2 regions of the Streptomyces sp. NPDC025618 genome follow, and region 1 is predicted to be linked to the other one. Evidence: riboswitches for the same ligand, from Rfam matches in the RefSeq annotation. Region 1 holds a riboswitch; the other holds the start of a gene.

What was found. Region 1 has a riboswitch for S-adenosylmethionine ahead of thrC (threonine synthase). Riboswitches for the same ligand answer to the same signal wherever they lie in the genome.
Region 2: linked by a shared signal. The riboswitch ahead of ACZ4A5_RS01090 (aminotransferase class V-fold PLP-dependent enzyme) and the one ahead of thrC (threonine synthase) in region 1 are both predicted to bind S-adenosylmethionine.

Annotation. Positions count from the first base shown of each region.
Region 1 covers NZ_JBVHLW010000070.1:1,606-17,088, forward strand. Annotated here, with positions in the region: gene ACZ4A5_RS30615 (extracellular solute-binding protein) at 1-1,078, shown strand, start outside; gene ACZ4A5_RS30620 (DUF3263 domain-containing protein) at 1,082-1,345, shown strand; gene otsB (trehalose-phosphatase) at 1,408-2,253, shown strand; gene ACZ4A5_RS30630 (hypothetical protein) at 2,257-3,009, opposite strand; gene ACZ4A5_RS30635 (alpha,alpha-trehalose-phosphate synthase (UDP-forming)) at 3,264-4,724, opposite strand; gene ACZ4A5_RS30640 (glucosyl-3-phosphoglycerate synthase) at 4,947-5,894, opposite strand; SAM riboswitch class I at 6,058-6,195, shown strand; gene thrC (threonine synthase) at 6,213-7,496, shown strand; gene ACZ4A5_RS30650 (MoaD/ThiS family protein) at 7,544-7,819, shown strand; gene ACZ4A5_RS30655 (cold-shock protein) at 8,258-8,461, shown strand; gene groL (chaperonin GroEL) at 8,949-10,571, shown strand; gene ACZ4A5_RS30665 (PTS transporter subunit EIIC) at 10,649-12,091, opposite strand; gene murQ (N-acetylmuramic acid 6-phosphate etherase) at 12,143-13,078, opposite strand; gene ACZ4A5_RS30675 (MurR/RpiR family transcriptional regulator) at 13,133-14,035, opposite strand; gene ACZ4A5_RS30680 (hypothetical protein) at 14,126-14,485, shown strand; gene ACZ4A5_RS30685 (DUF4031 domain-containing protein) at 14,482-14,763, shown strand; gene ACZ4A5_RS30690 (HD domain-containing protein) at 14,769-15,443, opposite strand.
Region 2 covers NZ_JBVHLW010000001.1:240,210-255,928, reverse strand. Annotated here, with positions in the region: gene ctaC (aa3-type cytochrome oxidase subunit II) at 69-1,040, shown strand; gene ctaD (aa3-type cytochrome oxidase subunit I) at 1,037-2,764, shown strand; gene ACZ4A5_RS01130 (cytochrome c oxidase subunit 4) at 2,761-3,159, shown strand; gene ACZ4A5_RS01125 (L,D-transpeptidase) at 3,340-4,587, shown strand; gene ACZ4A5_RS01120 (hypothetical protein) at 4,613-5,020, opposite strand; gene ctaE (aa3-type cytochrome oxidase subunit III) at 5,316-5,936, shown strand; gene qcrC (cytochrome bc1 complex diheme cytochrome c subunit) at 6,014-6,826, shown strand; gene qcrA (cytochrome bc1 complex Rieske iron-sulfur subunit) at 6,823-7,881, shown strand; gene qcrB (cytochrome bc1 complex cytochrome b subunit) at 7,878-9,527, shown strand; gene trpD (anthranilate phosphoribosyltransferase) at 9,693-10,757, shown strand; SAM riboswitch class IV at 10,885-11,001, shown strand; gene ACZ4A5_RS01090 (aminotransferase class V-fold PLP-dependent enzyme) at 11,193-12,599, shown strand; gene ACZ4A5_RS01085 (Lrp/AsnC family transcriptional regulator) at 12,691-12,972, opposite strand; gene ACZ4A5_RS01080 (rhomboid family intramembrane serine protease) at 12,983-13,747, opposite strand; gene ACZ4A5_RS01075 (hypothetical protein) at 13,947-14,186, shown strand; gene ACZ4A5_RS01070 (NYN domain-containing protein) at 14,206-15,585, shown strand.

The sequences.
Region 1 (15,483 bases):
GATCAAGGTCGACGTCGAGGTCTACAGCTGGACCGAGGTCGACAAGAAGGTCGCCGACCTGGTCGCGGCGGGCAAGGCCCCCGACCTCGCGCAGATCGGCGCGTACGCGGACTTCGCCGCGGCAGGCAAGCTCTACAGCGCCGACCAGCTGCTCACGGTCCCCACCCAGGCGGAGTTCATCGCGTCGATCGAGAAGGCGGGTGAGGTGCACCGCGTGCAGTACGGCATGCCGTTCGTCTCCAGCACCCGTCTGCTCTTCTGCAACAAGGAGCTCTTCGACAAGGCCGGCATCGCCAAGGCCCCCGAGAACTGGGACGAGCTCCAGGCCGCGGCGAAGAAGCTCCAGGCGAACGGCGTGAAGATACCCTTCGGCCTGCCCCTCGGCCCGGAGGAGGCCCCGGCCGAGACGATGATGTGGTTCCTCGCCGCCGGCGGCGGCTACACCGACGCCAACGGCGTCTACACCATCGCCCACGACGAGAACGTCAAGGCGCTGGAGTGGCTGCGCGACGAGCTCGTCGGCAAGAAGCTCACCGGCCCCCTCGACCCCGCCCGCACCAACCGGCAGGACGTCTTCGACGCCTTCTGCAAGGGCGAGGTCGGGATGCTCAACGGCCACCCCACGCTGATGCAGCAGGCCGGCGCCAAGGGGATCAAGTACATCACCGCGCCGCTGCCCGGCATCAAGGGCAAGTCCAAGTCGACCATGGGCGTCGCCGACTGGATGATGGCGTTCAAGCAGAACGGCAACCGCGACCAGATCGGTGCCTTCCTCGACTTCGTCTACAGCACCAAGAACGTGCTGGACTTCACCGGGCAGTACGACCTGCTGCCGGTGACCGCCTCCGCCTCCGCGAAGATGGCCGCGGACTCGGGCCGCAAGCGGCTGAGGCCGTTCCTGGACCAGCTGGAGAGCGCCGAGTTCTACCCCGCGGACAAGACGTCCTGGGCGGCGGTCAGCAAGGCGATCAAGGAGAAGATCGGCTCCACGGTGAAGACCGGCGGGGACCCGAACAGCGTGCTCAGCGAGATCGAGCGCGAGGCGAACTCCCTGGAGACGGCGAGTCAGGGGCGCTAGACGATGGCCGACGAGGATTTCGTGGACCCCGGGCCGGGCGGGCCGGGGCTCTCCGGGCGGGACCGGGACGTGCTGGCGCTGGAGCGCCGCGCGTGGCCGGGTCCGGGCGCGAAGGAACGCGCGATCCGCGAGGACCTCGGCCTCACCCCCACCCGCTACTACCAGCTGCTCAACGCGCTGCTGGACGACCCCGCCGCGCTCGCCCACGACCCGGTGACGGTCAACCGCCTCCGGCGGCTGCGCGAGGCACGGCGGGAACGGCGCTAGCCGGACCGTTCCCCGTCGTACGTTCGAGCACCTCCGGCACTCCAGGACAGTAGGGTCGTCCCATGGGCAGTCATCCACTCCCCGAACCCCGCAGCCGCGCCGGCCGCCACGGCCTCGCCGAGCTGCTCGCCGCGCCGGACAAGAGCGTCGTCGCGCTGGACTTCGACGGCACGCTCGCCCCGATCGTCCCGGACCCCGAGCAGGCCCGCGCCCACCCCGGCGCCGTGCCCGCGCTCGCGCGCCTCGCGCCCGCGCTGCGCTCCGTCGCCGTGATCACCGGCCGCCCGGCGGGCGTGGCCGTGCGCTACGGCGGCTTCGCCGGGGTCCCGGGGCTGGAACACCTCGTCGTGCTGGGCCACTACGGCGCCGAGCGCTGGGACGCCGTCACCGGCACCGTCAAGGCCCCCGCCCCGCACCCGGGCGTCGCGGCCGTGCAGGCCGCGCTGCCCGGGGAGCTCGACCGGTCCGGCGCCTGGCGGGGCACCTGGGTCGAGGACAAGGGCCGCGCCATCGCCGTGCACACCCGGCGCGCCGCCGACCCCCAGGCCGCCTACGACGCCCTGCGCGGCCCGCTGGAAGCGCTCGCCGCGCGGCACGGCCTGATCGTCGAACCGGGCCGGTTCGTCCTGGAGTTGCGCCCGCCCGGCATCGACAAGGGCGTGGCCCTCGCCGAGTACGTGCGCGAGACGGGCGCCCGCGCCGTCCTCTACGCCGGTGACGACCTCGGCGACCTCGCCGCCTTCGCCGCCGTGGAGGAGCTGCGCGCCGAAGGGCTGGCCGGCCTCCTCGTGTGCAGCGGCAGCACGGAGGTCACCGAACTCGCCGAACGGGCCGACCTCGTGGTGGACGGCCCGAGCGGCGTGGTGGAGCTGCTGACGGCCCTCGCGGACCGCCTGCCCACCGGCTGAACCTCATTCGTCGTCCGGGTCCTTGGCGGCGGTCGGGTCACCCTTGGCCGCCTTCTCCGGCAGGCCCAGGGTCTTCAGCGCCGTCGTCCAGTCGTGGGCGATCGCCTGCTGCGCCTTGACGAGGTCCGCCTTGCCCGAACAGATCGCGGTCTTGAGCTTGGTCTCGACCACGTCCTTGGGGTTGTTGGGCCCCGCGCCCGGCTTGTGGCCGGGGGAGGGCGGCTCGACCCACAGATTGCGCGGGTCGTTGGGGTCGCCGCCGAGCTGGAGGCTGATCAAGTGGTCGTACTCGTAGTCCTTCATCGAGCCCTTGTAACCGTACGAGGCCGCGTTGGCGGTCTTCTCGCGGCTGGTGATGCCGACCGGCGGCCGGATGTCCTTGGTGTAGCCGCTACGGCAGATCGTCGTCTTCAACGTCGCCTGCGTGACCTTCGGATTCGTCGCTCCGGGCGTGCACTTGGGGTCGGGCAGGGGCTCCTTGGCCGAGGTGTACTGGTAGTGACAGCTGCCCTCCGCGGGCTGCTTCTGCACGGTGTACGCGGGCTGGGGGCCCGGGCCCACGGGTATGGCGCCGTCTCCCGTGGAGGGAGCGAACGACCCTGTGGCCGAAGCGGAGGGGGAGGCGCCGGACTTGGCGTTCTTGGTGTCGTCGGAGCTCTTGCTCCCGGAGTCGGAGGAGCAGCCGGTGGTCAGTGCGGCTGCGACGAGGGCGACGGCCGCGAGGGCGGTGGCGGCTCGGGGTGGGGCGATCTGCATGGCCTCATGGTTACCCGGGGGCGGGGCGGGGCAGGCGGCGGCCCGAAGCACTTTGCCGAAGGCTGGCCGGGTGTTTGCTCCGGGGTGTGCGCGGGGGGTGTGCGGCGGGTGGGTGCGGGCCGGTGGCGCCTGCGGCGGGAGCGCCCTTCGGGCGCGTCCTCAAACGCCGGACGGGCTGGAAATCCAGCCCGTCCGGCGTTTGAGGACAACGCGCGAAGCGTGTTGCGGGGGTCCGGGGCGCGTAGCCCACGCGGTTACAGCGCGGCCAGCTGGTCCAGGAACCAGCGGGCCGGAGGGAGCGCCACCGCCGCGGCGGCGAGCCGCTTCGTGCGCGACGCCCGTTCCGACGGGTCCATCAGGAGAGCCTCGTGCAGCGCCGACGCCGTGGCCTCCACGTCGTACGGGTTGACCACGAGCGCGTCGTCCCCCAGCTCCGCCACCGCCCCCGCCTCCCGGGAGAGGACGAGAGCGCAGCCGTGGTCGGAGACGACGGGGACCTCCTTGGCGACCAGGTTCATGCCGTCGCGGATGGGGTTGACGAGCGCGACGTCCGCCAGGCGGTAGGCGGCGAGCGAGCGGGCGAAGTCGTCCTTGACGTGCAGGGAGACCGGTTCCCAATCCGCCGTGCCGAACGTCGCGTTGATCTCCCGGGCGACCCGCTCGACCTCCGCCGTGTACGCGCGGTAGACCTTCAGATCCTGCCGCGAGGGGTAAGCGAAGGCGATGTGCACCACCTTGCCCCGCCACTCCGGGCGGTCCTCCAGCAGCCGGCGGTAGGCGTGGAGGCCGCGCACGATGTTCTTGGACAGCTCGGTGCGGTCGACGCGCACGATCGCCTTGCGGTCCGGGCCGAGCTGGGCGCGGAGCGCGGCCATCCGCTCCTCGACGTCCGCGCGGTGCGCGCGCTCCCGCAGGAAGTCCGCGTCGGCGCCGAGGCCGTGCACGCCGAGCCGGGTCGTCCGGCCCTCGAAGAGCACCGCCGTCCCGCCCGTGCCGCGGACGACCTCCGCCCCCAGGACCTTCTCGCAGCAGTCGGCGAACGCGTCCGCCCAGCGCTCGGTCAGGAAGGCCGCGCGGTCACCGCCGAGGACGCCGCGCAGCACCCGCTCGGCGACGTCGTCCGGCAGCAGCCGGTAGTAGTCCGGCGGGGCCCAGGGGGTGTGCGAGAAGTGGCCGATCCGCAGGTCGGGACGGCGCTCCCGGAGCAGGCCCGGCACCAGCGCCAGGTGGTAGTCCTGCACGAGCACGGCGGCGCCCTGCGCGGCCTCCTCGGCGAGGGCGTCCGCGAAGGCCGCGTTGTACGCCTCGTACGCCGCCCACTGCCGCCGGAAGTCCGCGTCGAAGACGGGTGCCAGGGGCGTCTCGTAGAGCATGTGGTGGACGAACCACAGCACGGAGTTGGCGATGCCGTTGTAGGCGGCGGCGAAGGTGTCCGGGTCGACGTCCAGCATGCGCACCCGGTGGCCGCCGGTGTCCTCGGTGTCGAGTCTGCGGCCCGCGCGCCGCGCCGCCTCGCGGTCGCCCTCGCCCATGGCCGCGCACACCCACACGGCGCCGGCGTCGCGGTCTATGGCGCTGAGCCCCGAGACGAGGCCGCCACCGCCCCGGCCGGCGGTCAGCTCGCCGTCGACCAGCTTGTACGAGACCGGGCCGCGGTTGGAGGCGACGACGATCTGCGCGGTGTGGGTGTGCGGTTGCGTGTGCTCAACGACCATGTGGCCAGCCTTGCCTGGCTGCCGGTCGTTCAAACGTTTGTCGGGGCCGGGGGTGGGTGCGGTCGGCTGCGCCTGCGGCGGGCCTTTTCCCCAGCCCCGCCCCTTCCCGAAACTGGGGGCGATCCCCCAGACCCCCTGCAACACGCTTCGCGCGTTGTCCTCAAGCGCCGGACGGGCTGGAAATCCAGCCCGTCCGGCGCTTGAGGACAAGGAAAAGACCCCCTACGCCGCGTCCCGTGCCGCGTATTCCGGGATGTCCCGCATCGGGGGTCGCTCCTCCGTGTCCACCGCGTACGTCCGAGGGACGAATCCCTCGGACGTACGCTCGAACTGGGTCAGGGACGGCCGCACCAGGTGGCCGCGGGCCAGGCGCAGCTGGGCCGTGCGGTAGATGGCCGCGGCCATCCGGCCCAGCGCGCGGCCGTCCTGGTGGCGGTGGACGCGGACGCCCACGTCGACCTGGGCCAGGGCGTCCAGGCCGACGGTGTGGAGGGCGTCGACCAGGAGGCCCAGTTCCACGCCGTAGCCCACGGGGAACGGCAGGCGTTCCAGGAGCGAGCGGCGGGCCGCGTACTCGCCGCCCAGGGGCTGGACGAAGCCCGCCAGCTGCGGCCAGTGCAGGTTGAGCAGGGGGCGGGCCACCAGCTCGGTCACCCGGCCGCCCTGTCCGGCCACTTCGCCGAGCGGGCGGTCGTACATCGCCTTCACGAACGCGACGCCCGGGTCGGTCAGCAGCGGGCCGACGGTGCCGGAGACGAAATCCGCGGAGAAGTCGCGCAGATCGGCGTCGACGAAGCAGACCACGTCCCCGCGCGTCACCAGCAGCGACCGCCACAGCACCTCGCCCTTGCCGGGCAGGGCGGGCAGCCGCGGCAGCACCGAGTCGCGGTGCACCACGCGCGCGCCTGCCGCGGCGGCGACCTCGGCCGTGCGGTCGGTGGAGCCGGAGTCGAGCACCACCAGCTCGTCGACCAGCGGCACCGCGTCCGTCATCAGTTCGCGCCGGATCGTGGCGACGATGTCGCCGACGGTCGCCTCCTCGTCCAGCGCCGGAAGCACCACGCTGACGGTGGTGCCCTTCTCCCGTTTGGCCGCGAGCAGCTGGTCGAGCGGACGGTCTCCGACGGACCAGGACCGCCGGCCCAGCCAGCGCTCCACCTCTTCCAGCACGTGAACGACTCCTCTGCTCCGGTGTGGTCCTGTGACGCATCTCGCGGAACGGACGACCTGCTCGGGTGTCCGTGCCTTCGGTTACAGTCTGAACAACGCGGAACGCCGTCGTATGTCGGGGTCACCGCGCGCACAAACGCCTGGGCAGTGCCCAGTGCCATACCGCTCATCCAGAGGGGCAGAGGGACACGGCCCGTTGAAGCCCCGGCAACCCTCCCGCCGGTCTCGCAAGCGCGAGGCTCCCGGTGGGGAAGGTGCCAATTCCGTCTCGTGGCGAGGTTCGCCGCGAGGAAGATGAGGAGAAAGGGCCTCGCCTCCATGGCTGTGCAGTCTGTCGAAAGCTCAACCACTTCTGTCGCGCTCGGTCCCGCCGTCGCCCTCTCGTGCCGAGAGTGCGGGGAGCGGTTCGACCTCGGTCCCATCTTCGCCTGCGCCGCCTGTTTCGGCCCGCTCGAAGTCGCGTACGACCTCCCCACCGGCGATCCCGAGGCCCTGCGCCGCCGCATCGAGGCCGGTCCCGACAACATCTGGCGCTACGCCCCGCTGCTGCCCGTACCCGCGGACGTGACGGAGAAGCCCAGCCTCAACCCCGGCTTCACCAAGCTCGTCAAGGCCGACAACCTCGCCCGCGAGCTGGGCGTCACCGGCGGGCTGTACGTCAAGGACGACTCCGGCAATCCCACGCACTCCTTCAAGGACCGCGTCGTCGCCATCGCTGTCGAGGCGGCGCGCGCCTTCGGCTTCACCACGCTCTCCTGCTCCTCGACCGGCAACCTCGCCGGCGCGGTCGGTGCCGCCGCGGCCCGCGCGGGTTTCAAGTCCTGTGTCTTCATCCCGCACGACCTGGAGGCCGGCAAGGTCGTCATGGCCGCGGTCTACGGCGGCGACCTGGTGGGCATCGAGGGCACCTACGACGACGTGAACCGCTTCTGCTCCGAGCTGATCGGCGACCCGCTCGGCGAGGGCTGGGGCTTCGTCAACGTCAACCTCCGCCCGTACTACGGCGAGGGCTCCAAGACCCTGGCGTACGAGATCTGCGAGCAGCTGGGCTGGCGCCTGCCGGACCAGATCGTGATCCCCATCGCCTCCGGCTCCCAGCTCACGAAGATCGACAAGGGGCTGAAGGAGCTGATCGCGCTGGGCCTGGTCGAGGACCGGCCGTACCGGATCTTCGGCGCGCAGGCGGCGGGCTGCTCGCCGGTCTCCCGCGCGTTCAAGGACGCCCACGACGTGGTGCGGCCGGTGAGGCCGGACACGATCGCGAAGTCCCTCGCGATCGGCAACCCCGCCGACGGGCCGTATGTGCTCGACATCGCCCGGCGGACGGGCGGTGCCGTGGAGGACGTGGACGACGCGGAGATCGTCGACGCGATCCGGCTGCTGGCCCGCACGGAGGGGATCTTCGCGGAGACCGCGGGCGGGGTGACGGTGGGCGTCACCCGCAAGCTCATCGAGCGCGGGGTGCTCGACCCGGCGCTGACGACGGTCGTGCTCAACACCGGCGACGGGCTCAAGACGCTGGACGCCGTGGCGGCCGGGCCGTCCGCGACCATCCGGCCGTCCCTGGAGGCGTTCCGCGCCGCCGGGCTCGCCACCGGCTGACGTCCCCACCCGACCATTCACCGGAAGACCGGAAAGGCAGGACCCCCATGAGCATCTCCGTTCGCATCCCCACCATCCTCCGCACCTACACCGGCGGTGTCGCCGAAGTCCCCGCCGAGGGGGCGACGCTGGCCGAGGTGATCGGCGATCTGGAGAAGAACCACCCCGGCATCGCCGCCCGTGTCCTCGACGACGCGGGGAAGCTGCGCCGGTTCGTGAACGTGTATGTCAATGACGACGACGTGCGCTTCGAGCAGGGGCTTTCGACGCCCACGCCCGACGGCGCCGGGGTGTCGATCATCCCCGCCGTCGCCGGCGGCTGAGCTTTACGCAAGCTCCCTGCGAAAGACCCCCTGAATCGCCCCGGCCGTGAAACGGACGGGGCGATTCCGTCTGTTGAGCGCGATACAGTTGGGGCGATCCCCCTCCGGCGTCAGTGCCGAACGCATATGAGAACCCGTCAAGTTGTGCGCGAACTGTGTGCGCGAATTGTCGGGTTGCTTGCGCTATGCCCGGCCCGACTTGCCCTGGATCCACCGGAGTTCGCCGCATTTCAGCAATCAGCCGCGCCGGGAATTCTCGTCCGAGTGACCTGTTGCAGACGGCATCCGTGCAGATACATTCAGCCGCGGTCGACGCGTTCCGGCGCACACCATCGGGATTTCCCCTGCCACCGGCTGGGGAGAAGTTCCGGAGGTGAGGTCTGACCCGGGTCCGCGAAGTGCGGTCCTGCGCAAGGGCCAGTAATAGGGGAGTTAGGCATGGCTCAGGGCACCGTCAAGTGGTTCAACGCGGAGAAGGGGTACGGCTTCATCGCGGTCGACGGTGGTGCGGATGTATTCGTCCACTACAGCGCGATCCAGATGGACGGCTACCGCACCCTCGAGGAGGGTCAGCGAGTGGAGTTCGAGATCTCGCAGGGCCAGAAGGGGCCGCAGGCGGACATGGTCAAGCTCGCCGTCTGATCTCGGCGCATCGACCACCGGCTCACTCAGCTCGCAGGAGGGCCCGTACCCGCGCACCGGGGTACGGGCCCTTCGTGTGCCCTCGCGCGTGTACGTGTGCGCGTACACGCGCGCGTTCCGTGTGTACCCGGAGGTGTCCCGTCGCGCGCGTCCTTCTGTGGAGGCGCTTGCGCCCCCGGGCTTCGTCCGGGGGTGCCCCCGGTGCCACTAACGGTGCGCTCATGAACGGATCGCTTGCGCCCCCAGACTTCGTCCGGGGGTGCCCCCGGTGCCACTAACGGTGCGCTCATGAACGGATCGCTTGCACTCTGGTGGGTCGAGTGCTAATCATTGGCGTTAGCACTCTCCGAGTGAGAGTGACAGATTTGGACCGTCGGTGAGGTCCATCAGCCGGGTGGGGCAAGGAACCGCCAGGCCGGTGAGCCGTCCGTCGCGGGCGCCAGCGCGGTCCGGAGAAATCCACCCCGTCCTGGGAGGACCACTTCACATGGCCAAGATCATCGCGTTCGACGAGGAGGCACGGCGCGGTCTCGAGCGCGGGATGAACCAGCTCGCCGACGCCGTCAAGGTCACCCTCGGCCCCAAGGGCCGCAACGTCGTCCTCGAGAAGAAGTGGGGCGCCCCCACGATCACCAACGATGGTGTGTCCATCGCCAAGGAGATCGAGCTCGAGGACCCGTACGAGAAGATCGGCGCCGAGCTGGTCAAGGAGGTCGCGAAGAAGACGGACGACGTCGCCGGTGACGGCACGACGACCGCGACCGTCCTGGCCCAGGCGCTGGTCCGCGAGGGCCTGCGCAACGTCGCCGCGGGCGCCAACCCCATGGCCCTCAAGCGCGGCATCGAGAAGGCCGTCGAGGCCGTCTCCGGTGCGCTGCTCGAGCAGGCCAAGGACGTGGAGACCAAGGAGCAGATCGCCTCCACCGCCTCCATCTCCGCCGCCGACACCCAGATCGGCGAGCTCATCGCCGAGGCGATGGACAAGGTCGGCAAGGAAGGCGTCATCACCGTCGAGGAGTCCCAGACCTTCGGTCTGGAGCTGGAGCTCACCGAGGGTATGCGCTTCGACAAGGGCTACATCTCGGCGTACTTCGCCACCGACATGGAGCGTATGGAGGCGTCCCTGGACGACCCGTACATCCTGATCGTCAACTCGAAGATCGGCTCGGTCAAGGACCTGCTGCCGCTCCTCGAGAAGGTCATGCAGTCCGGCAAGCCGCTGCTGATCATCGCCGAGGACGTCGAGGGCGAGGCCCTGTCGACCCTGGTCGTCAACAAGATCCGTGGCACCTTCAAGTCCGTCGCCGTCAAGGCCCCGGGCTTCGGTGACCGCCGCAAGGCCATGCTCGGCGACATCGCCATCCTCACCGGTGGCACCGTCATCTCCGAGGAGGTCGGCCTCAAGCTGGAGAACGCCGGTCTCGACCTGCTCGGCCGCGCCCGCAAGGTCGTCATCACCAAGGACGAGACGACCATCGTCGACGGTGCCGGTGACAGCGACCAGGTCCAGGGCCGCGTCAACCAGATCCGCGCCGAGATCGAGAACAGCGACTCGGACTACGACCGCGAGAAGCTCCAGGAGCGCCTCGCGAAGCTGGCCGGCGGCGTGGCCGTCATCAAGGCCGGTGCCGCGACCGAGGTCGAGCTCAAGGAGCGCAAGCACCGCATCGAGGACGCCGTCCGCAACGCGAAGGCGGCCGTCGAGGAGGGCATCGTCGCCGGTGGTGGCGTGGCCCTGCTCCAGGCTTCCGCGGTCTTCGAGAAGCTCGAGCTCGAGGGCGACGAGGCCACCGGTGCCAACGCCGTGCGCCTGGCCCTGGAGGCCCCGCTGAAGCAGATCGCCGTCAACGGTGGTCTCGAGGGCGGCGTCGTCGTGGAGAAGGTCCGCAACCTCACGGTCGGCCACGGTCTGAACGCCGCGACCGGCGAGTACGTCGACATGATCGCCGAGGGCATCATCGACCCGGCGAAGGTCACGCGTTCCGCCCTGCAGAACGCCGCCTCCATCGCCGCGCTGTTCCTGACCACCGAGGCCGTCATCGCCGACAAGCCGGAGAAGGCCGCCGCGGCCGCTCCGGGCGGCATGCCGGGCGGTGACATGGACTTCTGAGCCGACTCCTCCCGTCGCTCACCGGCTTCCGTCCGGTGAGCCGGGAACGGCTCAAGTCTTCCGAGGGCGGCACCCCATCACGGGGTGCCGCCCTCGGGCGTTCGCGCGTTCAGCTCCGCGAGCGCCGCCTTGCCGAAGCCGAAGAGGTACGTCGCCACGAACCCCGCCACATATCCCACCAGCAGCCCCAGCGCGTAGACCGCCGCCGTCCGGCCGAGGCCGTGGTTGCCCTTCAGCAGGGGGAAGAGGGCCCAGCCCGACGGGCCGATGGCCGTGGTGCCGACCTTGGTGCCCAGCTGGTTGAGCAGGCCCACGAAGCCGCCGCCGAACGCGCCGCCCACGCACGCCGTGACGAACGGCCGCCCCAGCGGCAGCGAGACGCCGTAGATCAGCGGCTCGCCGATGCCCAGGAAGCCGGCCGGGAGCGCGGAGCGGATCGTGCCGCGCACCGAGAGGTTGCGCCGGAGCCGGACGTAGACCGCGAGGGCCGCCCCCACCTGGCCCGCGCCCGCCATCGCCAGGATCGGCAGCAGGACGGTGTAGCCCTCCTGCTGGATCAGCGTCGTATGGACGGGGATCAGCGCCTGGTGCAGGCCCAGCATCACCAGCGGCAGGAACAGCCCGCCCAGCACGAAGCCCGCGCCCGCGCCGCCGTTGGCCAGCAGCCAGTCCGCCCACCGGCCGACGGCCGCGGCCGCCTTCCCGGCCGCGTACATCAGCCCGTACAGCGTGACCAGGCCCGTCGCCAGCGCCGTGAGCGTCGGGGTGACGAGGACGTCCAGGGTCTCCGGCACCCGTCCGCGGCACCACCTCTCGACGCACGTCGCCAGCAGGGCGGCGGCGAGCGCGCCGAGCACCCCGCCCTGGCCCGGCGCCAGCCGCTCCCCGAAGGCGCTGACCCGGCCGACGCCGCCGGACACCGTGATCGCCGCGACCGCGCCGCCCAGCACCGGGGTGCCGCCGAACTCCTTCGCCGTGTTGTAGCCGACGAACACCGCGATCAGTGACATGAAGCCCGAGGCGATCGCGGTCAGCGCGGGCGAGAGGCCGGGCAGCCAGTGGAGATTGGTGAGCAGCCCGCCGAGCCCGGCGACGATGCCGCAGCCGATCAGCGCCGGGATCAGCGGCACGAAGACGGCCGCGATCCGGCGCAGGAAGAGCTTGCCCGGGGTGGCGTTGCGCGCGGCGCGCCCGGCGCGGATCGCCGCGCCCCGCTCGGCCAGGGCCTCGGCGGTGACGGGCGCGGCCGCGCTCGGCTCGGCCGCGCTCAGCCGCGCCAGCTCGGGCGCCACCCGGGCGACGGCCCCCGGGCCCAGCACGACCTGGTACGCCCGCCCGTCCTCGACCACACCCAGCACGCCCGGCAGCGCCCGCAGCGCCTCGCCCCGGACCAGGGCGGGGTCGTGGAGCTCCAGCCGCAGGCGGGTCATGCAGTTCTCGACGGAGGCGATGTTCCCGGCGCCGCCCAGGAGCGGGAGCAGCGCGGCGGCCGTGGCGGCGTGGCTGTCGTCTGGGGCCATGGGCAAGTCCCTTGCTCCGGGGACGCTCGTAACGGAATTCTCTCCCGCGGGTCAGCCCCCGGCGACCGCACGCAGGGCCGTGCGCAGGTGCCCGGCCGACTCCTCCAGCAGGCGCGCGGCCGTGGGGCCGTCGACCCCGGCGAGCACGACGAGGATCGCGTTCTTCACCTCGCCGCCGGTCTCCGCCAGCGCCGCCTCCGTCTCCGCGTCGGAGGCTCCGGTCGCCAGGGCGACGATGTGCCGGGAGCGGGCGCGCAGTTTGTCGTTGGAGGCACGCACGTCGACCATCAGGTTCCCGTAGGTCTTGCCGAGCCGGATCATGGTGATGGTCGAGAGCATGTTGAGGACGAGCTTCTGCGCGGTGCCCGCCTTCAACCGGGTGGAGCCGGTGAGGAGTTCGGGCCCCACGACGACCTCGATCGCGTGCTCGGCGGCCGCGCCGAGCGGTGAGCCGGCGTTGCAGGACAGCCCGACGGTGAGCGCGCCCGCCGCGCGGGCGTGCGTGACGGCGCCGAGGGCGTACGGGGTGCGGCCGGACGCCGAGACGCCCACGACCGTGTCGGCCGGGCCGATGCAGATCGCCCGCAGGTCCCCGGCGGCCAGCTCCCGGCTGTCCTCGGCCCCTTCCACCGCCGTGACCAGCGCGGGCGCGCCGCCCGCGATGAGGCCGACGACCTGCGCGGGGTCGGTGTTGAAGGTCGGCGGGCACTCGCTGGCGTCCAGCACGCCGAGCCGGCCGGCCGTGCCCGCGCCCGCGTAGACGAGCCGCCCGCCACCGGCCATCCGGGCCGCGATCGCGTCGATGGCCTCGGCTATGCCGGGGAGCCGCGCGGCGACGGCGGCGGCGACGGTGGCGTCCTCACCGTTCATGATCTTCGCGATGTCGAGCGTGGGCAGCCGGTCGATGTCCGCGAGTTCGGGGCGGAACGCCTCGGTGGTGAGGGCGGCGAGCTCGGCGCGGAGCTCCGCGTGCGCGGGCGAGTCCATGGGGGCGGCGCCTTTCCGTGGCGGGCTGGTGGTCTCGGACGGCCCCGGCGGTTCTCAGCGGCGGGGGTCGTGCCGGTGGGCGAGCGCTTCGTAGGAGGCGGACAGGGCGGGCGCCGCCCGCTCGTACGTCCGCTGGGCGACGCCGATGAACAGGCAGTCCACCACGAGCAGTTGGCTGGTGCGGCTCGACATGGCGGCCGGGCGCAGCTCGCTCTCGCGGGCGGTGGAGGTGGTGAGGACGTGGTCGGCGTACTGCGCGATCTCCCCGTCCGGGCGGCCGGTGATCGCGATCGTCGTCGCGCCGTGCTCGAAGGCGACCCGCAGCGGCTCGATGACGTCGGTGGTCCGGCCCGAATGGGTGATGGCGATGGCGACGTCACCGGCCCGCAGCTGCACGGCGTTGGTGACGGCCAGGTGGGGGTCGGCGGGGGCGTGCGCGATCATGCCGATGCGCAGCAGCTTCTGCACCAGGTCCTGGCCGACGAGATGGGACGCGCCGATGCCGTAGACGTCGGTGCGCCGGGCGGTGGCCAGCGCGCCGACCGCCGACTCCAGCTGCGCGGGGTCCAGCGCGGCGGCGGTGTCGGCCAGGCACTGCGCCTCCTCGTGGGCGAGCTTGGCGACCACGTCGGCCAGCGGGTCGTCCACCGCGATGTCGGCCGTGACGGCCGGGGCGCGGCCCGCCGCCTGCTCGGCCGCGAGCGCGGCGAGCGCCAGGCGCAGGTCGCGGTAGCCGGGATACCCCAGGATGCGCGCGGTGCGGACGACGGTGGCCTCGCTGGTGCCGGTGCGCTCCGCGAGACCGGTGACCGTGAGTGCGGCCGAGCCCGCCGGGTCACCCGCCACGGCCTCGGCGACGCGCTGCATGGAGCGGGTCATCGAGGGCGCCAGCGTGCGGACCTTGGCGGCCAGCGCGCCGGGGGCCGGGGGTGTGGCGGCGGGTGCCGGGACGGCCATGAAAGTTTCTTTCAGTTTGCTGCTCACCCCATGAAAGGTATTTTCGGACCGGTGAACCGTCAACCCTTCCCATCCCGGACAATGGACCATATGGAGCTCGAACAGGCACTGCACACGGCGCGCGCCCTCGTCCTCGCCGACCTCATGGCCGGTGACGTGGCGGAGGCCGATGTCGTCTCCCTCGTCGAGGACGCGGTGGTCCACCGCCGGTGGTGGGTCGAGCAGTGGCCGGAGGGCGTGGCGTTCGTCGTGGGGCTGATCGCCCAGGACGTCCAGGACGCCCTGCTGGAGCGGCACGGCCGGTGGCCCCTGTGCCCGGTCTGCACGGACTCCGGCGACCCGCACGCCCTGGAGGTCGAGCCCGAGCTCGGCCCCGACCCGCACTGGGCCTGCGCCAAGCAGGCGGTGCTGGTGGCGCGCGTGGGGTCGCTGGGGGCGGCACCGCGGTGACCCTCTATATCGACCCGCCGACCTGGCCCGGTCACGGACGCATGTGGTCCCACCTGGTCAGCGACGTGTCGTTCGCCGAGCTGCACGAGTTCGCGGCGCGGCTCGGCGCCCCCTCGCGGGCGTTCGACCGGGACCACTACGACATCCCCTCGACGTCGTACGGCGAGGCCGTGCGGATGGGCGCGCGGGAGGTGGGCAGCAAGGAGCTCGTGCGGCTGCTGGTGGTGGCCGGGCTGCGCAGGCCCAAGCACGAACGGCCCGCCGGCGGGCTGCTGTAGCGCCCTCAGGCCGTCAGCAGCTCCAGCTCCGTCGCGAGGTTGCGGCGGGCCGTCGGCTCCCAGCGTTCGTGGCCCAGCGGCGTGCGGAACAGGCACGGCAGCCCCAGCAGATGCCGCAGCACCGCCGCCCGGCCCTCGCGGAACGCCGCGTCGGGCACGAAGCCGTACTCCTCGCGGACCGCCGCCGCGTACGCCGCGTACTCCTGCGGGGCCCCCGCCAGCACCGCCAGGTCCGCGTCGCACAGCACCTCGCCGTTGCGGTCGCCCTCCGCCGGGTCGTGCGTCACCGTCAGCCGGACGAGCCGGGCGGTCTCCGCGGTCCGGTCCGCGCCGAGGCCCAGCTCCGGCAGGGCGCGCTCCGCGAGGTGCGCGCTGCGCTCCTCGTTCTCCGAGCGGTCCGGGCGGTAGACCGCGTCGTGGAACCACGCCGCGAAGCGCACCGTGTCGACGTCCTCCGCGTACGCCGCCAGCTCGTCCACGCGGTCGAGGACCGCCGTCAGGTGGTCGACCGTGTGGTACCGGCGCTGCGGCTCCGACCAGCGGCGCAGCAGGTCCTCCGCGTACGGCGCCGGGTCCGGGGCGGTGGCCCCGCCGCGGGCCCGTACGACGGTGTCCCGCCAGCGGGCGCGCAGGGCGGGGCCGGAGGGGTGCTGGGGCGTGTCTGCCGCCGTGTCTGCCATAGGCCAATTGTGGAGCACCGCTTTTGACGCCGGGCGCCGG
Region 2 (15,719 bases), on a different contig from region 1:
CGGGCCGGCGACCGACCAGCAGACGGCCGCAGCCGGCCGCACGGGCGAGACTCTCGGGAAGGCGCTACGTGAGTCCCAACGGCTCCGACCGCTCGTCGCGGCGCCCGGTGCGGCGGAAGCTGCTGCAGGCGCTGGCCGCGGGCGCTGTCCTGGCGACCGCCTCCGGTTGCACATATAAGGACTTCCCCCGCCTCGGAATGCCCACTCCCGTCACGGAAGAGGCCCCGAGGATCCTCTCCCTGTGGCAGGGCTCTTGGGCCGCCGCCCTCGTGGTCGGCGTCCTGGTGTGGGGCCTGATCATCTGGAGCGTCATCTTCCACCGGCGTAGCCGGACGAAGGTGCAGATCCCCACGCAAACCCGGTACAACATGCCCATCGAGGCGCTGTACACCGCGGTTCCGATCATCATCGTCTCGGTGTTCTTCTACTTCACCGCGCGCGATGAGAACAAGCTTCTGACCAACCCTGAGAAGCCGAAGCACCTCATCAACGTGGTGGGCTTCCAGTGGAGCTGGGCGTTCAACTACATGGAGAACGTCGACGGCAACACGGCCACCCCCGCGCAGCCGCTCCGTGACAACAAGGAGCTGGCGGCGATTCCCGACCGGTTCCTGAAGAAGGCACCGCAGGGCGCGGAGGGTGTGTACGAGGTCGGTACCCCCGGTGAGCGGAACCCGCAGAACGGCAACCCGGGCCCGACCCTGTGGCTGCCCAAGGGTGAGACGGTGGAGTTCGTCCTGACCTCGCGGGACGTCATCCACTCCTTCTGGGTGGTGCCGTTCCTCATGAAGCAGGACGTCATCCCGGGGCACACCAACAGCTTCACGGTGACCCCGAACAAGGAGGGCACCTTCTTCGGCAAGTGTGCCGAGCTCTGCGGCCAGGACCACTCCCGCATGCTCTTCAATGTCAAGGTCGTCTCCCCTGAGCGCTACCAGCAGCATCTGAAGGATCTTGCGAAGAAGGGCCAGACCGGCTACCAGCCGGCGGGCATCGCGCAGACGGATCACGCGAAGAACGCGGAGACCAAGAACAAGTGAGCATCCTCAACGAACCCCAGGGTGCCGCCGCCGCGACAGCCACGGCAGCACCACCCGTACGCCAGAAGCAGCCCGGTAATCAGGTGATCAAGTGGCTCACCACCACTGACCACAAGACCATCGGCACGATGTATCTGGTCACGTCGTTCGCGTTCTTCTGCATCGGCGGCCTGATGGCGCTCCTCATGCGCGCCGAGCTCGCCCGTCCCGGCACGCAGATCATGTCGAACGAGCAGTTCAACCAGGCGTTCACGATGCACGGCACGATCATGCTGCTGATGTTCGCGACGCCCCTGTTCGCCGGTTTCGCGAACTGGATCATGCCGCTCCAGATCGGCGCGCCCGACGTGGCGTTCCCGCGGCTGAACATGTTCGCCTACTGGCTCTACCTCTTCGGCTCGCTGATCGCGGTGGCCGGCTTCCTCACCCCGCAGGGTGCGGCCGACTTCGGCTGGTTCGCCTACTCCCCGCTGTCGGACGCCGTCCGCTCGCCGGGTGTCGGCGCCGACATGTGGATCATGGGTCTGGCCTTCTCCGGCTTCGGCACGATCCTCGGTTCGGTCAACTTCATCACCACGATCATCTGCATGCGCGCCCCGGGCATGACGATGTTCCGCATGCCGATCTTCACCTGGAACGTCCTGCTGACCGGTGTGCTGGTCCTGCTGGCCTTCCCGGTGCTCGCGGCCGCGCTGTTCGCCCTGGAGGCGGACCGTAAATTCGGTGCGCAGATCTTCAACGCGGCCAACGGCGGCTCACTGCTGTGGCAGCACCTCTTCTGGTTCTTCGGCCATCCAGAGGTGTACATCATCGCCCTGCCGTTCTTCGGCATCATCTCCGAGGTCATTCCGGTCTTCAGCCGGAAGCCGATGTTCGGTTACGGCAGCCTCATCGCCGCCACGATCGCCATCGCCGGTCTCTCGGTGACGGTGTGGGCGCACCACATGTATGTGACGGGCGGCGTGCTCCTGCCGTTCTTCTCCTTCATGACCTTCCTGATCGCGGTCCCGACCGGTGTGAAGTTCTTCAACTGGATCGGCACCATGTGGAAGGGCTCGCTCTCCTTCGAGACGCCCATGCTGTGGGCCATCGGCTTCCTGATCACCTTCACCTTCGGTGGTCTGACCGGTGTCATCCTGGCCTCGCCGCCGCTGGACTTCCACGTCTCCGACTCGTACTTCGTGGTGGCGCACTTCCACTACGTGATCTTCGGTACGGTCGTCTTCGCGATGTTCGCCGGCTTCCACTTCTGGTGGCCGAAGTTCACCGGCAAGATGCTGGACGAGCGCCTGGGCAAGATCACCTTCTGGACGCTGTTCGTGGGCTTCCACGGCACGTTCCTGGTGCAGCACTGGCTGGGTGTCGAGGGCATGCCGCGCCGCTACGCCGACTACCTGGCGGCGGACGGCTTCACCACGCTGAACACGATCTCGACGATCAGCTCATTCCTGCTCGGCCTGTCGATCCTGCCGTTCTTCTACAACGTCTGGAAGACCGCCAAGTACGGCAAGAAGGTCGAGGTCGACGACCCGTGGGGTTACGGCCGCTCGCTGGAGTGGGCGACCTCCTGCCCGCCGCCGCGGCACAACTTCCTCACGCTGCCGCGCATCCGCTCCGAGGCCCCGGCCTTCGATCTGCACCACCCGGAGATCGCGGCCCTGGAGCTCGAGGAGAACCTCGCGCACGACAAGGCCCTCGCGGGTGGCAAGGAGGCCGGCAAGTGAAGGTCCAAGGCCGGATGTTCATCTGGCTCTCCGTCTTCGTCCTCGCCATGGCGATCGTCTATGGCGTGTGGTCGAAGGAGCCGGCCGGTACCACCGCGCTGTTCCTGGCCTTCGGCCTGTGCATCATGGTCGGCTACTACCTGGCGTTCACCGCGCGCCGGGTGGACGTCGGCGCCCAGGACAACGTGGACGCCGATGTCGCGGACGACGCCGGTGAGCTGGGCTTCTTCGCCCCGCACAGCTGGCAGCCGCTGGCCCTGGCCGTCGGTGGCGCGCTCGCCTTCATGGGCGTCGTCTTCGGCTGGTGGCTGATGTACTTCTCCGCCCCGGTCATCCTGGTCGGCCTCTTCGGCTGGGTGTTCGAGTTCTACCGCGGCGAGAACGCGAACCAGTAGGTTCCGCCGGACCGCGCACGCCGGGCCCCGCACACCGCAAGGTGTGCGGGGCCCGGTCGCGTTCCGCCCCGGGAGCCCGGGGCGGTGCCACGGACGGAGCAGCGCCGGGCCACCGCCGCAAAAGCACCCGTTCGCAGCATCCCGCAGGCCGTGCCCCCCGTTCCTTCCTACGGTGTGACCATGAGTCACTCACCTCGATGCCGCACGGTGTTCCGGGGGGCCCTGCTGATGGTCTCGCTGGCCCTGGGGGTCTCCGCGTGCGGCGACTCGTCCAACCCGCTGGCCGACAAGCCCTACGACGCGACCGGGCAGGTCATGCTCACCAGCGCCGGTGACGGGGAGAAGGCCGACCCCAGCAAGCCGCTGGAGGTGCGGGCGAGCGGCTCCGACCGGATCACCGACGTCACCGCCACGGACGCCGCCGGGCGCTACGTGCAGGGCGAGCTCGCCCCCGACGGCACCCACTGGCACAGCACCGGCGCCCTGGCGGCCGGCGCCCACTACACGGTGCGGGTGAGCACCGAGGACGAGAACGGCGCTCCAGGGCGCCGGACGATCGGTTTCGACACCAGTGCGGCAGATCGCCTGCTGAGGGTGAGTTTCGGCCCGCAGAGCGGCACCTACGGCGTCGGACAGCCCATCACCGCGGAACTCAGCGCCCCCGTCCAGGACCCCGCCGCCCGGTCGACCATCGAGCGGGCCCTCAAGGTCGACTCCGAGCCCTCCGTGGAGGGCGCCTGGCACTGGGTGGACAACCGCACGCTGCACTACCGGCCCAAGGAGTACTGGCCCGCCCACGCGACCGTGGAGGCCCGCTCCGGCCTGGACGGCATCAAGGTGGGCGGCGGCCTCTACGGAGGGTCCTCCAAGCCCGTCAAGCTCACCATCGGCGACCGCATCGAGGCCATCACCGACGCGGCCGGCCACAGCATGACCGTGCTCCGCAACGGCCAGGAGATCCGGTCCATCCCGGTGACCACCGGCAAGCCCGGCTACGCCACCCGCAACGGGGTCAAGGTGGTCCTCGGCCGCGAATCCTTCGTACGGATGCGCGGCACCAGCATCGGCATCGCCGAGGGCAGCGACGACTCGTACGACCTGCCCGTCTACTGGGCCACCCGGGTCACCTGGAGCGGCGAGTACGTGCACGCCGCCCCCTGGTCCGAGGGGTCGCAGGGCGCCGAGAACGTCAGCCACGGCTGCACCGGCATGAGCACGGAGAACGCCAAGTGGTTCTTCGACACCATCCACCTGGGCGACGTCGTCAAGGTCGTGGGCAGCGCCGGGGCCACCATGACGCCCTTCGACAACGGCTTCGGCGACTGGAACATGTCATGGCAGCAGTGGCGCGAGGGCAGCGCCCTGGCGGCCGGGAAACGCGACGGGAGCAGCCCCGCCGATGCGGCCCGCCTCCGCCCGCGGCTCTAGCCCCGCTCCGGGCCGTGAGCGGCCCTCAGGCACCCACCGAGTGCCGCGCGGCGTCACGCAGCAGCCCGGCCAGGGCGCCGGCGAAGACGGCCGGGTCCAGCGGATGGGTGACCGCCGCGTCCGCGCGGCTCCAGGTGGCCAGCCAGGCGTCCTGCGGGCGGCCCATGAGCAGCAGCACCGGCGGGCAGCGGAACACCTCGTCCTTGAGCTGCCTGCAGACGCCCATGCCGCCCGCGGGCGCCGTCTCGCCGTCCAGCACGCACACGTCGATCCGGCGCTCCTCCAGGGCCTTCAGGACCGCGGGGAGGGTCGCGCACTCCAGATAGCGCACCGGTGGCACATCGGCGGCGGGACGCTGCCCGGCGGCCAGCCGTACCTGCTCGCGGGTGCCCGCGTCGTCGCTGTAGACCAGCACCGTGGCGGTCGGCTGCATCGTTCCTCCAGGCTTGTGGACGAAGGGCACGGCTGTGGCTCTGATGCGGAACGCACCGTTGCGCGGATGCTACTCCGCGGGCGCCGCGCCCGAGGAGGGGCGGGAAAACCGGGATGCGTCGCGAGCCGGCCCGACGGCCCGTCACCAGCGCGTCCCACCGGGGCCGCACGGGCCCGCGGAGGCGATGCTTCCCCCCTTTGGGGGATCGCCGGCCTGGGCCGTACGAGCAGCGCATACGCTCTTGACACACCGAACGGCACCCCCCGGAGTGAGCGCGAGATAAGCGACCGACATAATGTCGGTCGTGGCGACAGCAACAGCAGTAGATACCGGGCACGCGCACCCGTCGGTCAACCGGCCGAACCTCACCAGCGTCGGAACCATCATCTGGCTGAGTTCCGAGCTGATGTTCTTCGCGGCCCTCTTCGCGATGTACTTCACCCTCCGATCGGTGACCGGCACGGACCACTGGAAGGAGATGGCTTCCTCGCTGAACGTTCCGTTCTCAGCGACGAACACCACGATCCTGGTGCTCTCCTCCCTCACCTGCCAGCTCGGCGTCTTCGCCGCCGAGCGCGGCGACGTGAAGAAGCTGCGCACCTGGTTCGCGATCACGTTCGTGATGGGTGCCATCTTCATCGGCGGTCAGATCTTCGAGTACACGGACCTGGTCAAGAAGGACGGGCTCTCCCTGTCCTCCGACCCGTACGGCTCGGCGTTCTATCTGACGACGGGCTTCCACGGACTGCATGTGACAGGCGGCCTGATCGCCTTCCTGCTGGTCCTTGGCAGGACGTACGCGGCCAAGAGGTTCACTCACCACCAGGCGACGGCGGCCATTGTCGTGTCCTACTACTGGCACTTCGTCGACGTGGTCTGGATCGGCCTCTTCGCCACGATCTACTTGATCAAGTAATCGAAGATTTCGGTTTCGGTCCGACCGGACCAAACAGTCCAGCATCGACGCAGAAGATCCTGACACCGGGGTAATCCGTGAAAAAGCTCTCCGCACGACGACGCCATCCGCTGGCGGCGGTCGTCGTCCTACTCTTCGCGCTGGCGGTAACTGGGGGGCTGTACGCCGCGTTCGCGCCGGCGGACACGGCCAAGGCCGATGACACCGCCGCCCAGTCCCTTGCCATCGAGGAGGGCAAGAAGCTCTATTCCGTGGGCTGCGCAAGCTGCCACGGCACCGGCGGTCAGGGCACCTCCGACGGCCCGAGCCTCGTCGGCGTGGGCGCCGCGGCCGTCGACTTCCAGGTCGCCACCGGCCGCATGCCGCTCCAGCAGCAGGGTGCCCAGGCACCGCGCAAGAAGGCGATCTACTCGCAGGCCGACATCGACCAGCTCGCGGCCTACATCGCCTCGCTCGGTGCCGGTCCGTCGGTTCCCACCAAGGACCAGTACAGCCCCGACGGCGCGGACATCGCCAAGGGTGGCGAGCTCTTCCGGACGAACTGCGCCCAGTGCCACAACTTCACCGGCAAGGGCGGCGCGCTCTCGAACGGCAAGTTCGCCCCGTCGCTTGAGGACGTCGACCCCAAGCACATCTACGAGGCCATGCAGACCGGCCCGCAGAACATGCCTTCCTTCCCCGACACCACGATGTCGGAGAAGAACAAGAAGGACGTCATCGCGTACCTCGACACGGTCAACAGCAGCAAGTCGGAGAGCCCGGGCGGCCTCGAACTCGGTGGCCTCGGCCCCGTCAGTGAGGGCCTGTTCGCGTGGATCTTCGGCCTGGGCGCGCTGATCGCCGTCGCCATCTGGGTTGCCGCCCGGACCGCAAAGGCCAAGAAGTCATGAGTAGCCAAGACATTCCAGAAGAGCACCTGCCGAGCGCGCAGGGCCACACGACCACCGGTGCCGTGACCGAGCCCGCCGGCGACCCGTTCGCCGACCCGGGCCTGCCGCCGCACGAGCACCGCGTCCAGGACATCGACGAGCGGGCCGCCAAGCGCTCCGAGCGTGCGGTCGCCTTCCTGTTCCTGCTGTCGATGGTGGCCACGGTCGGGTTCATCGCCTCGTACGTGTCCATCCCGGTCCACAAGAACATCTACGTCTTCCCGATCGGCCACATCAGCGCGCTGAACTTCTCGCTGGGCCTCACCCTGGGCGTGGCGCTGTTCTGCATCGGCGCGGGCGCGGTCCACTGGGCCCGCACCTTGATGTCCGACGTGGAGGTCGCCGACGACCGGCACGCCATCGCCGCCGAGCCCGAGGTCAAGGCCAAGGTCCTGGCGGACTTCGCGGCCGGTGCCGAGGAGTCGGCGTTCGGCCGCCGCAAGCTGATCCGCAACACCATGTTCGGCGCGCTGGCCCTGGTGCCGCTCTCCGGTGTGGTGCTGCTCCGCGACCTCGGTCCGCTGCCGGGCACCAAGCTCCGCAAGACCGCCTGGTCCGAGGGCAAGATGCTGATCAACCAGAACACGAATCAGCCGCTGCGCCCCGAGGACATCCAGGTCGGGTCCCTCACCTTCGCCATGCCCGAGGGCCTGAAGGAGGAGGACCACGATTTCCAGAAGGAGATCGCCAAGGCTGCCCTGATGATCGTCCGGCTCCGTCCGGAGAACATCAAGGACAAGAAGGAACTGGACTGGTCGGCGGACGGTATCGTCGCCTTCTCCAAGATCTGCACGCACGTCGGCTGCCCGATCAGCCTCTACGAGCAGCAGACGCACCACGTGCTCTGCCCGTGCCACCAGTCCACCTTCGACCTGTCCGACGGCGGACGGGTGATCTTCGGTCCGGCCGGGCACGCTCTGCCGCAGCTGCGGATCAAGGTCAATGACAAGGGCTACCTCGAGGCGATGGGCGACTTCGCCGAGCCCGTCGGTCCTGCCTTCTGGGAGCGCGGATGAGTACTTCAACGACCGATGCCTACGGCGCCGACGCGCAGGGCAGGCGCAAGGCGCCCGCTGGCGAGCGGGTGGCCGACTGGGCCGACGGCCGGCTGGGCATCTACACCCTGGCCAAGGCCAACCTGCGCAAGATCTTCCCGGACCACTGGTCCTTCATGCTGGGCGAGGTCTGCCTCTACAGCTTCCTGATCATCATCCTCACGGGTGTGTATCTGACGCTGTTCTTCCACCCGAGCATGGAAGAGACCGTCTACCACGGTCCCTACGTCCCCATGCAGGGCATGCGGATGTCGGAGGCGTTCGCCTCCACGCTGAACATCAGCTTCGACGTCCGTGGCGGTCTGCTGGTCCGGCAGATCCACCACTGGGCCGCGCTGATCTTCCTCGCGGGCATGTTCGTCCACATGATGCGCGTCTTCTTCACGGGCGCGTTCCGCAAGCCGCGTGAGATCAACTGGCTGTTCGGCTTCCTGCTGTTCGTGCTGGGCATGTTCACCGGCTTCACCGGTTACTCCCTGCCGGACGACCTGCTGTCCGGCACCGGTGTGCGGTTCATGGAGGGTGCGATCCTCTCCATCCCGATCGTCGGTACGTACATCTCGATGTTCCTCTTCGGCGGCGAGTTCCCCGGCTCGGACTTCGTGCCGCGGTTCTTCTCCATCCACGTCCTGCTGCTGCCGGGCATCATGCTCGGCCTGGTCGTGGCGCACATAATCCTTGTGGCGTACCACAAGCACACGCAGTTCCCCGGCCCCGGCCGGACGAACAAGAACGTCGTCGGCCTGCCGCTGATGCCGGTCTACATGGCCAAGGCCGGAGGCTTCTTCTTCCTGGTCTTCGGTGTGATCGCGGCCGTCTCCGCGATCGCCACGATCAACCCGATCTGGGCCATCGGCCCGTACCGGCCGGACCAGGTGTCCACCGGTGCCCAGCCGGACTGGTACATGGGCTTCTCCGAGGGCCTGATCCGTGTCATGCCGGGCTGGGAGATCAACCTGTGGGGTCACACGCTCGTCCTGGGCGTGCTCATCCCGCTGATCATCTTCCCGACGGTGCTGGCCGCCATCGCCGTCTACCCGTTCATCGAGTCCTGGGTGACCGGCGACAAGCGTGAGCACCACCTGCTGGACCGCCCGCGCAACGCCCCGACGCGCACCGCGTTCGGCGCCGCGTGGATCAGCTGGTACTTCGTGCTGCTGGTCGGTGGCGGAAACGACCTGTGGGCCACCCACTTCCACCTCTCGATCAACGCCATCACCTGGTTCGTCCGCGTCGGCTTCTTCGTCGTCCCGGTCCTGGTCTTCGTGGCCACCCGCCGGATGTGCCTGGGCCTCCAGCGCCGCGACAAGGACAAGGTGCTGCACGGCCGCGAGTCGGGCATCATCAAGCGCCTGCCGCACGGTGAGTTCGTCGAGGTCCACGAGCCGCTCTCGCAGGAGCAGCTGCACACCCTCACGGCGCACGAGCAGCCCAAGCCGCTCGAGCTCACCCCCGAGGTCGACGAGAACGGTGTCGAGCGCAAGGCCGGCGCCACGCAGAAGCTCCGGGTGAAGCTCTCCAAGGGCTTCTACGGCGAGGGGACGCAGATCCCCAAGGCGACTGCGGAGGAGTTCCAGGAGATCACCAGCGGCCACGGCCACCACTGATCCGCCTCGCACCGGCCCCGGCCGGTCAGTGATCGCTGATCGCCACAGCAAGAGCCCCGTCCAGCGCGTGGACGGGGCTCTTCGCCGTTCCCGGGCCTGGATAGGCTGGTCGGGCAGAGCCCCGGACGGCCGCGGCTCGCAGGCCGACCACCAGGAGTGTGGACCATGAACGTTGTGACCCCGGCAGGCGGCGACAGCGCGGTGGCACCCTCCTGGCCGGGTCTGCTGAACACCCTGCTGAGCGGGTCGGACCTCGGCGCGGACGACACCGCCTGGGCCATGGACCGGATCATGCGCGGGATGGCCACCGACGCCCAGATCGCCGGGTTCGCGGTCGCGCTGCGGGCCAAGGGCGAGACCGTCGCCGAGATCTCCGGTCTGGTGCGCGCGATGTACTCGCACGCCAACCTCATCGACGTGCCCGGCCCGAGCGTGGACATCGTGGGCACCGGCGGCGACGGCGCCAAGACCGTCAACATCTCGACCATGGCCTCGATCGTCGTCGCCGGCACGGGCGTCAAGGTCGTCAAGCACGGCAACCGCGCGGCGTCCTCCTCCAGCGGCGCCTCGGACGTCCTGGAGAAGCTGGGCGTCAATCTGGACCTGACGCCGCGGCGGGTGGTGGAGGTCGCGGAGGAGGCGGGCATCACCTTCTGCTTCGCGGTGAAGTTCCACCCCTCGCTGCGCTATGTGGCGGGCGCGCGGCGCGAGCTGGGCATCCGCACCACCTTCAACGTGCTGGGCCCGCTCACCAACCCCGCGCAGGTGCGCGCCCAGGCGACCGGTGTCGCCGACGCCCGCATGGCCCCGATCCTCGCCGGCGTGCTCGCCGAGCGCGGTTCCTCGGCGCTGGTCTTCCGCGGGGACGACGGGCTGGACGAGCTGACCACGACCGCGACCTCACGGGTCTGGGTCGTCCGCGACGGCCAGGTCCGGGAACAGCCCTTCGACCCGCGGGACGTGGGCATCCCGCTGGTCCCCGTCGAGGCGCTCAAGGGCGCCGACGCGTCGTACAACGCCGATGTCGCCCGCCGTCTGCTGGCCGGTGAGACCGGCCCCGCGCGGGACGCGGTGCTGCTGAACGCGGCCGCGGCGCTGGTGGCGCTGGACCCGACGGACGCGCCGCTCACCGAGCAGATCGCGGCGGGCATCGCCCGCGCCGCCGAGTCGGTCGACTCCGGGGCGGCGAAGCGGGCCCTGGACCGCTGGGTGGCCGCGAGCAACGCGTAGCGCGACTCCGGACCGGGGCGCGGTGATCCCGTGCCCCGGACCGGAGTTCGGCGCCCCCGGGCCGGCCGGTGTCCGTGATGCGGACGCCCTTTCCGCCCGACGATCAGTTGTGCCATAATCTCCGCCAGGTCACGAGTGACAGCGACACGGCCCCGGCCCGCTGTCCGGCAACCCTCCTTCCGTGGCGGGGTGCCCCGGGTGATGACCAGGTCGCAGGCAATGAGGTCTGCGGCAAGCGCGGATCCCTCGCCAGGGATCCTGGTTGTCGAGGGAGATCCTCCATGATTCAGCGAATGCGATAGGGCCGAAGGCCCGTTTCCCCCACGCCCCGCCCACGGCACCGCCGTGCGCCGGGCCGTCCTTTCCGCACACCGCAGAGGTCTCTCGCGGGTGCGTGTACACCGCCTTTCCGCCTTGTACCCGGGAGAATTCGCCATGTCCGCATGCCCTGTCGCCGCCGAGCCCACCGTCGGCACCGCCCTCCTGCCCGTCCTCGGCCACGACGTCCGCGTCCCGCTCGTCACCGGGGGCGAGGTGACCTACGCGGCCCTGGACTACGCGGCGAGCGCCCCCGCGCTCCAGCGGGTGTGGGACGACGTCGCGGCGTACGCCCCGTACTACGGCAGCGTGCACCGCGGGGCGGGCTACCTCTCGCAGCTGTCGACCGACCTCTTCGAGAACAGCCGGGCGGAGATCGCCGCGTTCCTCGGCTGCCGCGCCGGTGACCAGGTCGTCTTCACCCGCTCGACCACCGACTCGCTCAACCTCCTCGCGACCGCGCTCCCGCCGGGCACGCGGGTGTTCGTCTTCGAGTCCGAGCACCACGCCGCGCTGCTGCCGTGGGGGCGGCGCGCGGATGTCACCGTCACCTACCTCGACGCGCCCCGCTGCCCGCGCCAGGCGGTCGAGATCCTGGAGCGCGCCCTCGCGGACCGCGAGCCGTCCCCGAGCTCTCGGCTCCGCTCGAGCGGGGGAGGCTCCCATGGCCCCGCCCTGGTCTGCGTGACGGGCGCGTCGAACGTGACCGGCGAGCTGTGGCCCGTACGGGAGTTGACGGCCGCCGCCCACGCGCACGGTGCCCGGATCGTCGTGGACGCGGCGCAGCTGGTGCCGCACCACCCGGTGGACCTCACGGAGCTGGACGCCGACTGGATCGCCTTCTCCGGGCACAAGCTCTACGCGCCGTTCGGCGCCGGGGTGCTGGCCGGGCGGCCGGACTGGCTGCGGGACGCGGAGCCGTACCTCGCTGGCGGCGGCGCCAGCCGCGCGGTGACACGGGGCGCCGGGGGCGGCGTGGACGTCGAGTGGCACGACACCGTCGCCCGGCACGAGGCCGGCTCGCCCAACGTCATCGGCGCCTACGCCATCGCGTCGGCCTGCAAGGCGCTCCGTGAGGCGGGCTTCGACCGGCTCGTCGAGCGGGAGCGGCAGCTCGTCGCGGCCGTCCGCGAGGGCCTCGCCAAGGTGCCGGGCGTCCGCGTGCTGTCGCTCTTCGGCGACGGAGAAGGGGAGGTCCAGCGCGTGGGCGTGCTCTCCTTCGTCGTCGACGGCTGGAACAGCTCGCACTTCGCGGCGGCCCTGTCCGCGGAGTACGGCATCGGGGTGCGCGACGGGCTGTTCTGCGCCCACCCGCTGGTGCGCACGCTGCTCGGCGGCGCGTCGGACGCGCCCGGCGAGTGCGGCGCGCCGGAGGGGCAGTCGCTCAACGCGGTGCGGGTGAGCTTCGGGGCGGGGACGCCGGACGAGCACGTGGAGCGGTTCGTGCGGGCGGTGGGGGAGTTGGTGCGCGACGGCGCGCGGTGGTCCTACCGGACGGAGAACGGCCGCTGCGTGCCGGCGTGACGGCCGCGCGCACGGGGCGGGTGCGCGGTTCCCCGCCCCGCTCGCGGGGCGCGATCCCGGGCCCGGCCGCTCGACAGCCGGGCCGTGGGGGTCATGCCTCCAGCCCGATCGCGAACGCGGCCTCCAGGTCGTGCTGGGAGTACGTGCGGAAGGCGATGTGGGTCTCCGTGGAGGCGACACCCGGGACCTTGCTGATGCGGCCCGGGATGACGTCCGCCAGGTCGTCGTGGCGGGCCACGCGCACCATGGCGATCAGGTCCTGCGCACCGGTCACCGAATAGACCTCGCTGACGCCCTCCAGCGCGGCGATCTGCTCCGCGATCTCGGGGATCCGGTCGACGTCGGTCTTGATGAGCACGATCGAGGTGATCACGGCTGGGCTCCTATCGGGGGCCGGGGGGTGGGTCCCCGGGGGCTCGCGGCCCGTCGCCGGACGCGGCCGCTCTCTTCACTCTAGCCGCACACCTGTACCGGGCCCACGCGTACAGGAAGCCCAGCGAGAAGCCCAGCACATGGGCGAGGTAGGCCACCCCGGGCCGGTCGCCCGCGGTGCGGGCGGCCAGCCACTGGAGGACGAACCAGAAGAGCAGCACCGCCCACGCGGGGAAGCGCAGCGGCAGGAAGAAGAGGAACGGGAAGAGACTGGTGACCCGGGCCCTGGGGAAGAGACAGAGGAACGCCCCGAGCACCCCGGAGATCGCTCCGGACGCCCCCACCAGTGTCTGGACGGAGTCGGCGTGCACGGCCGCGTAGCCGAGCAGGGCCAGCGCCCCGGCGGCGAGGTAGAAGAAGGCGAAGGAGGCCCGGCCCATCCGCTCCTCGGCCATGGCGCCGAAGACATGGAGGAAGAGCATGTTCCCCAGCAGATGCAGCCAGTTGCCGTGCACGAAGAGAGCGGTGAGCGGGGTGAGCAGCCGTCCCGGCGAGCCGTGCCAGAGCTCCTCGGGCACCACGCCCCAGCGTTCGAAGTAGGCGGTCTGCGCGACCAGCAGACCGGCTGTGTCCCCATGGGAGCCCGGCGGAGCGGTCAGGCCCGAGGCGGGGCCGAGCAGGAAGACGGCGCAGCAGATACCGATGAGGGCGTACGTGACCAGAGGTCTGGTCCGGCGGTGGGGCGGTGGGCTCCGGCGCGCTGCCTTTCCGAGCATGGCCAGATCATGGCGTACGGGCAGCAATGCGCACAGAGTGCCTCGCCGGGCCGGGGCCGCAGGGGCCGGACCCGGCTGTGCTCCGCGCCGCATGACCATCAGGCCGTAGGGTTACGGGAAACACCCTGGCGGTGACGGCGCCACGCAGGCCCACGGCGTCGTCGGACACGACGCAGTTGACGAGGACGGACGACGAATCATGGGCGTTCCCCAGCCGACGGACCGGACGCGCTGGCGCTGCACGCTGTGCGGCAATCTGACCCGATTCGATGTCACGCGGACCACCAAGGCTGTGGAATACGTCCACCTCGACCTGGCCGGAGCGCCTCGGGTGGAGGAGCGAGACGTGGTCAGTGAGACGATCGAGTCCGTACGTTGCCGGTGGTGCAACGCGGTCGACGAGATCGAGCTGGTGGACAGGCCGGGCGCGAGCGCCTGAAGAACGGGAGCGGTGAGCGGTGGTTGAGCACACAGGCGGCGCGGACGCGGCCGGTGAACCGGATGACACCGGTGGGGCCGACGGCGTCGCCGAGGTGCTCGACCGCCCGCTGCCCGAGGGTGTGCGGCGGCGGGTCGTCCATCTGGTCGCCGAGGCGTTCGGCGGTCTGACGGTCACCGAACTGCCGCCCACGCTGCGGCAGTACGCCCGCTTCACCCCCAGCCGCCGGGCCAAGTTCGCGGGCAACGCCATGGCCGCCGCCGTGGAGAACGACGCCGCCTTCCGGCAGCGGATCTCCGCCCGGCTGCGGGAGACGGGCTCCGAGCTGGCCGAGGCGCTCGACTCCGGGGCGCCGCCCGCGGCGGCGGACCCCGAGGACGTCGCGGCCATGGCCTTCGTGCTGCGGCCCACGGGCTGGGTCAAGCTGGTCACCGCGGCCGGCGAGGAGGCCCAGCGGGCGAGCGCCGAGCGGGCGGGCGAGGAGGCCCAGCGCGAGCTGCGGCGGCTGCGCGAGGAGCTGGCCGAGGCCCGCGCCGACGCGCGTACGGAGTGCGACCGGATCCGCGCCGAGCTGGATGCCGCCCGCAAGGAGAACGACGCGATGCAGCGCAAGCTGCGCAGCGCGCTGAGCGATGTGCGGCGCGGCGAGGCGGCGTTGCGCAAGGCGGAGGGCGAGCTGGAGGCCGTACGGGCCGCCGGGGCCGCCGAGAAGGCGGCCGCCCTGGGCGAGGCGCGGCGGCTCAAGGCGCGTCTCGCGGAGGCCGAGGCGGGGCTGGAGGCGAGCCGCCGGGCGGTGCGCGAGGGCCGCAGCGTGGAGGACATGCGGCTGCGGCTGCTGCTCGACACCGTCCTGGACGCGGCGCAGGGGCTGCGCCGCGAGCTGGCGCTGCCGCCCGCGTCCACGCGCCCCGCGGACACCGTGGACGCCGTGGAGCCGGGCCGGATGACGCCCAAGGACATCGCCACGCGCGCCCTCTCGGAGACGGACCCGGCGCTCCTGGACCAGCTCCTCGCCCTGCCGCAGGCGCATCTGGTCGTCGACGGTTACAACGTCACCAAGACCGGATATCCGACGATGCCGCTCGACAAGCAGCGGCTGCGGCTGCTGGGCGGCCTGTCGATGCTGGCCGCGCAGACGGGCGCGGAGATGACCTGTGTCTTCGACGGAGCGGAGCTGGCCGCGCCCGTGCTGCTGGCGCCGCCGCGCGGGGTGCGGGTGCTCTTCAGCAAGCCCGGTGTGACGGCCGACGAGCTGATCCGCCAGCTCGTGCGCGCCGAGCCGCCGGGCCGGCCGGTCGTCGTGGTCTCCACCGACCGCGAGGTCGCCGACGGGGTGGCGAAGGCGGGCGCGCGCCCGGTGGCCTCCGCGCTGCTGCTCAAGCGGCTCGCCCGCACCTGACCGCTTGCGCGCGGCTTCTCCCGATGCGGGTGGAATACGAGCCTCCGTATGGTGCCTGAGTGTTCATCAGACGTCACCCGCTGTGTCGCGAGGGTAAAGGATGCGCTTGTGGGGCGTGATTTTCCGCCTGGGGA